DNA from 2 places in the Micromonospora sp. WMMB235 genome. Region 2 is predicted to be linked to the other one. Evidence: predicted binding sites of a transcription regulator. Region 2 holds the regulator's gene; the other holds the start of a gene.
The links. The regulator HrcA, encoded in region 2, represses chaperone genes, less so after heat shock. The targets are predictions, from matches to a motif close to GGTTNGCACNCTCNNNNNGAGNGTGCNAACC.

Region 1 (3,204 bases), 620 kb from region 2:
CCGGCCGCGGCGGCGAGCGCCTTCAGGTCCAGCTCGCCGGTCACCGGCACCACCGCCACCGTCAGCCCGCCGTCGACCTCGGTGACGAGCGACTTGAACACGCGCTCCGGCGCCACGCCGAGCGCGGTCGCCACGAGCGCACCGTAGTTCGGCGCGTCCGGCGAGACGTCGTAGGTGTGGGTGCTGTGGGCGATCTTCCGCTTGCTCAGCAACGCGATCGCCGGAGTGCCAGGGCCCGCCACGGGCTCAAGCTAACCCGCGCGCCGCGACACCGCGAGCCGGAAACGTGAGCCGGGGTCAACCGCCGGCCGGAACCGGCCGGCAGACGAGCACAGTGGGGTCGCCTGCCACCCGGGTCAGCGCCAGACCGGCCGCCTCGTCACCGGACAGCCGCAGGTCGCGGCGCAGCTTCTCCGGCTCCAGCGCCGAGCCGCGCTTGCGGATCTCGACCCGGCCGACGCACCGCTCCCGCAGCAGGGCGCGCAGCCGCTTCAGCGAGAACGGCAGCACGTCGGTGATCTCCAGGCAGCGGGCGAACGGCGTGGGCCGGGCCTCGTCGGCGTACAGGTAGGCGATCGACGGGTCGGCGAGCGTGGCGTCGAGGTCGGCGGCCAGCTCGGCGACCAGGTGCGCGCGCACCACGGCCGGATCCGGGTCGTAGAGGAACCGCCGCACCGGTCCCACCGGCGCCTCCTGCGCACCGGTCCCGGTGAGGTGATAGGAAGGGCCCCTTTTACTACCGGAGGCGTTAAGAAGGGGCCCTTCCTTCTCGCGCAGCAGGGTGGCGCGGCGTGGGACCTCGGCCAGCTCGCCGCACCAGAGCGCGGCCTCGACCAGGTCGCCGTCCACGCTCACCCACTCCGCCTCGGCGCCGGCCGGGATCAGCGCGTGGTCCAGCCCGGGCGCCACCTTCACCACCGTGCGCGGCACGCGTGCGGCCAGGCCGGTGACGAAGTCCCACGGCGGCGAGTAGGCGTTCGGGTCGAACACACGCCGCCCGGTGCCGGCCCGCCGCCGCGCCGGATCGCAGAACACGGCGTCGACCCCTGTCGCGTCGAACGCCGTGGCGTCACCGCGCTCGACAGTCACCAGGTCGGCCAGCCCGGCCGCCTCGGCGTTCGCGGCGGCCATCGCGGCGGTCACCGGGTCGGCCTCCACCGCGTACACCCGGATGCCGGCGCGGGCCGCGGCGAGCGCGTCGGCCCCCAGCCCGCACCCCAGGTCGGCCAGCGTGGTCACACCCGCGGCCCGCAGCCGCGCGGCGCGCCGGTCGGCGACCGCGCGGCGGGTGGCCTGCTCCAGCCCGGCCCGGGTGAGGAACATCCCGGCCGCCGCCGCGCCGAACTTGCCGGCCGCCCGGCGGCGCAGCTCGGCCTGGGTGAGTGCGGCCGCCGCGAGCCCGCCGGGGATTCCGGCCGAACGCAGCGCGGCCGCCGCCGCCAGCGGGTCGCCGCCGGCCACCCGTTCGGCCGCGGCGAGCGCGGCCGACCCCTCGGGGGTACGCAGCGCGGCGAGCTGGTCGAGATCCACGCGCTCATTCTCCCGGCCCGGTTCCGGCGCGACACGGAGGGCGACGCGTTGGCACTCTCCTTGACGGAGTGCTAGCCGAGGAATAACCTGCGATTAGCACTCTCACCCTGAGGGTGCCAACGCCCGAGCCTCGTGCCCGGGGGTTGAGCGCCAGGCGGACCGGCACCCGCGACGACGGCCCCGCCCGGTGGCATGTGGCAGATTGACGCTGGTCGGCATGCCGGCCGGCAACGACACCAAGTACCCGGGAGGGTATGCCCGTGACTACCGCGACCAAGGTTGCGATCAAGCCGCTCGAGGACCGCATCGTGGTCCAGGCGAACGAGGCCGAGACCACCACCGCCTCGGGCATCGTGATCCCCGACACCGCCAAGGAGAAGCCGCAGGAGGGCACCGTCCTCGCTGTCGGCCCGGGCCGGATCGACGACAAGGGCAACCGCGTGCCGATCGACGTGAAGGTCGGCGACACCGTCCTCTACTCGAAGTACGGCGGCACCGAGGTCAAGTACGCCGGCGAGGAGTACCTGGTGCTCTCCGCCCGCGACGTCCTCGCGGTCATCGAGAAGTAAGCAACCGATCAGTGTCGTTGCCCCGGTCCGGCTCGCCGGGCCGGGGCGACGTCGCTTCGAAGGGATACTGATGGCGAAGATCCTCAGCTTCTCGGACGACGCCCGGCACCTGCTCGAGCACGGTGTCAACGCCCTCGCGGACGCGGTGAAGGTCACCCTCGGCCCGCGCGGGCGCAACGTCGTCCTGGACAAGAAGTTCGGTGCGCCCACGATCACCAACGACGGCGTGACCATCGCCAAGGAGATCGAGCTCACCAACCCGTACGAGAACCTCGGCGCGCAGCTGGTCAAGGAGGTGGCGACCAAGACCAACGACGTCGCCGGCGACGGGACCACCACCGCCACCGTGCTGGCCCAGGCCATGGTCCGCGAGGGCCTGCGCAACGTGGCCGCCGGCACCAACCCGACCGGCCTGAAGCGGGGCATCGACGCGGCGGCCGCCAAGGTCTCCGAGGCGCTGCTCGGCAAGGCCGTCGAGGTCGCCGGCAAGGAGTCGATCGCGCACGTCGCGACCGTCTCCGCGCAGGACGCCGCCATCGGCGACCTGATCGCCGAGGCGATGGAGAAGGTGGGCCGCGACGGCGTCATCACCGTCGAGGAGGGCTCCGCGCTCACCACCGAGCTGGAGGTGACCGAGGGTCTCCAGTTCGACAAGGGCTTCATCTCGCCGAACTTCGTCACCGACCTGGAGGCGCAGGAGGCGGTCCTGGAGGACCCGTACATCCTGATCACCACCCAGAAGATCTCGGCGATCGAGGAGCTGCTGCCGCTGCTGGAGAAGGTTCTCCAGAACAACAAGCCGCTGCTCATCGTCGCCGAGGACGTCGAGGGCCAGGCCCTGTCCACGCTCGTGGTCAACGCGCTGCGCAAGACCGTCAAGGTCTGCGCCGTCAAGGCCCCCGGCTTCGGCGACCGCCGCAAGGCGATGCTCCAGGACATGGCGATCCTGACCGGCGCCGAGCTGGTCGCCCCGGAGCTGGGCTACAAGCTCGACCAGGTCGGCCTGGAGGTGCTCGGCACCGCCCGTCGCGTCGTGGTCGACAAGGAGAACACCACAGTCGTCGACGGTGGCGGGCAGGCCTCCGAGGTCGCCGACCGGGTCGCG
Region 2 (3,204 bases):
GCCGGCTGCTGGCCGACGCGGTGGTACGCGACCTGCTGCCGTGACCGGCACCGGCCGGCCGCCCCCTCGGCCGGCCGGCGGTGTCACTTGATGAAGTTGTAGGTCATCGGGTAGCGGTAGAGCACACCCTCGTTGGCCTTGACCCCGCCGATGATTCCGAAGATCAGCGGCACCAGCCAGACCAGCATCGGGACGAAGAACAGGATCCCGCAGGTGATGACCGTGATCACCCAGGCGAGCACGCTGGCGATGGTCCAGGTGATCTGGAAGTTCAGCGCCGCGACCGCGTGGGCGCGGACCGTCGGGGACTGCTGACCGCGGGTCATCATCGCGATCAGCGGGGCGACCCAGCCGAGCAGACCGCCGCCGACGATGACACCCGCGGCGCCACCGAAGTGCGCCACCAGGGCCCACGTCTTCTCGTCGTTGTTGGCGTACGCGGCGGGGCCGTACCCGCCACCGGCGGGGTAGCCGGCGCCGTAGCCGGGCGTGCCGCCCGGCGGAGGGTAACCACCGGGGGGCGGGTAGCCGCCCGGAGGCGGATAGTCACCGGGCGGGGGATAGCCGCCGGTGCCCGGCGCCCCGGACAGTGGAGCGGTGGGCGGTTCGCTGCCCGGCGACGAGCCGTAGGGCGCCGACGGGTCGGGCTGGGGGCCGGAGTCCCCTGCCCCTGGAGGGCGAGGAGGTTCTGTCATGGTCGCCACGGTAGGGGCACCGGTCAACTCGCACCAGAGCGACACAGACCGACGATGACCGGCTGTTCGGCCCTGGTGGGCGGCGCTGTGTGGTGGGCCGCACCGCAGGTCCGTCGGGCGATCATCGCGCCGGCGGGGGTGCCGACGTAGACTGGCACTCGCTACAGTCGAGTGCCAGCCGCCCGGCGGATGCCGCGTGCCGGCCCGGCCGAGGTGCGTCAGGAGGTGGGGAATGGGTCTCGACGACCGCAAACTCGCCGTGCTGCGCGCGATCGTCGAGGACTACGTCGCCACGCAGGAACCGGTCGGCAGCAAGGCCCTGGTCGAGCGGCACCAGCTCGGCGTCTCGCCGGCCACCGTGCGCAACGACATGGCGGTGCTGGAGGAGGAGGGCTACATCCGGCAGCCGCACACCAGTGCCGGCCGGGTGCCCACCGACCGCGGCTACCGCCTCTTCGTCGACCGGCTGTCCCGGGTCAAGCCGCTCAGCCCGGCCGAGCGCCGGGCGATCGAGCGCTTCCTGGTCGGCGCCGTCGACCTGGACGACGTGGTGCACCGCACGGTCCGGCTGCTCGCCCAGCTCACCCGGCAGGTGGCAGTGGTGCAGTACCCGAGCCTGGCCCGCTCCAAGGTGCGCCACCTGGAGCTGGTGCCGATCTCCACCACCCGGCTCATGGTCGTCATGATCGCCGACACCGGCCGGGTCGAGCAGCGGCTGGTCGAGCTGCCCGCCCCGGTGCCCGCCGACGACGTGACCGACCTGCGCCGGCTGGTGAACGAGAAACTCGTCGGCAGCCAGCTCGCCGAGACGCCGCCGCTGGTGCAGGCGCTCGTCGAGGAGTCCGCGCCGCATCTGCGCCCGGCCATGACCACGCTCTCCACCGTGCTGCTGGAGACGCTCGTGGAACGGCACGAGGAGCGCCTCGCGCTGGCCGGACAGGCCAACCTCACCCGGGGCGGCCTGCTCGACTTCCAGGGCTCGCTGCGGCCCATCCTGGAAGCGCTCGAAGAAGAGGTCGTGCTGCTCAAGCTGATCGGTGAGACGGAGCCGAGCACCACCCGGGTGCTCATCGGCGACGAGAACGAATTCGACAACCTGCGGGCCGCCTCGGTGGTCAGCACCGGCTACGGACCGGGCAGCACGATCGTCGGTGGACTCGGCGTGCTCGGGCCGACCCGGATGGACTACCCCGGCAATATCGCCATGGTGAGGGCCGTGGCACGCTACGTGGGCGAACTGCTGGCCCAGAACTGACCAGTCAGGGCCGACGGCCGGTTCCGGCCGACGACCGGAGCGACGCGAGACGAACATGAGGACACCTAACGCAGTGGCCAGGGACTACTACGGCATTCTCGGCGTGAGCCGGGACGCCTCCGACGACGAGATCAAGCGCGCCTACCGCAAGCTGGCGCGGCAGTTCCACCCGGACGTCAATCCGGACCCGGAGGCCCAGGAGAAGTTCAAGGACATCAACGCCGCGTACGAGGTCCTCTCGGACGACCGGAAGCGGCAGATCGTCGACCTGGGTGGCGACCCGCTCGCCCCGGGCGGCGGCGGCATGGGCGGTCCCGGCGGCCCGGGCGGCGCCGGTCCGTTCGTCGGCTTCCAGGACATCATGGACGCGTTCTTCGGCGGCGCCGCGGGCGGCAGCCGGGGGCCGCGTCCGCGTACCCGCCCCGGTGCGGACGCGATCCTGCGCCTGGAGCTGGACCTCAACGAGACCGCGTTCGGCGTCGAGGCGCCGATCACCGTCGACACCGCCGTGCTCTGCACCACCTGCTCCGGCGCCGGCACCGCCGCCGGCACCCACCTGGCCACCTGCGAGGCGTGCGGCGGCCGGGGCGAGGTGCAGTCGGTGCAGCGGACGTTCCTCGGTCAGGTGGTCTCCGCCCGGCCGTGCACCGTCTGCCAGGGCTACGGCACCACCATCCCGCACCCCTGCCCGACCTGCGCCGGTGACGGCCGGGTGCGCACCCGCCGCTCACTCACCGTGAAGATCCCGGCCGGGGTCGAGGACGGCATGCGGATCCGCCTGGCCCAGCAGGGCGAGGTCGGGCCGGGTGGCGGCACCGCCGGTGACCTCTACGTCGAGATCCACGAGCGGCCGCACGACGTCTACTCCCGCAAGGGCGACGACCTGCACTGCCGGGTCACCGTGCCGATGACCGCGGCCGCGCTGGGCACCCGGCTGACCATCAAGACGCTGGACAGCGAGGAGACGGTCGACGTCAAGCCCGGCACCCAGCCCGGAAGCACGATGCGGCTGCGCGCCCGGGGCGTACCGCACCTGCGCGGCACCGGCCGGGGCGACCTCTACGTGCACCTGGACGTGCGTACCCCGACCAAGCTCGACGCCGACCAGGAGCGGATGCTGCGCGACTTCGCCAAGACCCGCGGCGAGGAGGTCGCCGAGCTGACCAAGCAGGGCGGCTTCTTCTCCCGGATGCGCGACGCCTTCAACGGGCACGCCTGAGGTGTCCGCCCCGCTGTTCCTGGTCGAGGCGCTGC

Region 1: a site for HrcA is predicted at 1,622-1,652, ahead of groES (co-chaperone GroES). Genes of this name have one in related genera too.

The regions. Positions count from the first base shown of each region.
Region 1 covers NZ_MDRX01000001.1:5,223,641-5,226,844, forward strand. The annotation lists gene ybaK (Cys-tRNA(Pro) deacylase) at 1-242, opposite strand, end outside; gene BFV98_RS23175 (methyltransferase domain-containing protein) at 298-1,530, opposite strand; gene groES (co-chaperone GroES) at 1,785-2,099, shown strand; gene groL (chaperonin GroEL) at 2,170-3,204, shown strand, end outside.
Region 2 covers NZ_MDRX01000001.1:5,845,567-5,848,770, forward strand. The annotation lists gene hemW (radical SAM family heme chaperone HemW) at 1-44, shown strand, start outside; gene BFV98_RS31610 (DUF4870 domain-containing protein) at 84-695, opposite strand; gene hrcA (heat-inducible transcriptional repressor HrcA) at 928-1,950, shown strand; gene dnaJ (molecular chaperone DnaJ) at 2,024-3,169, shown strand; gene BFV98_RS26035 (16S rRNA (uracil(1498)-N(3))-methyltransferase) at 3,171-3,204, shown strand, end outside.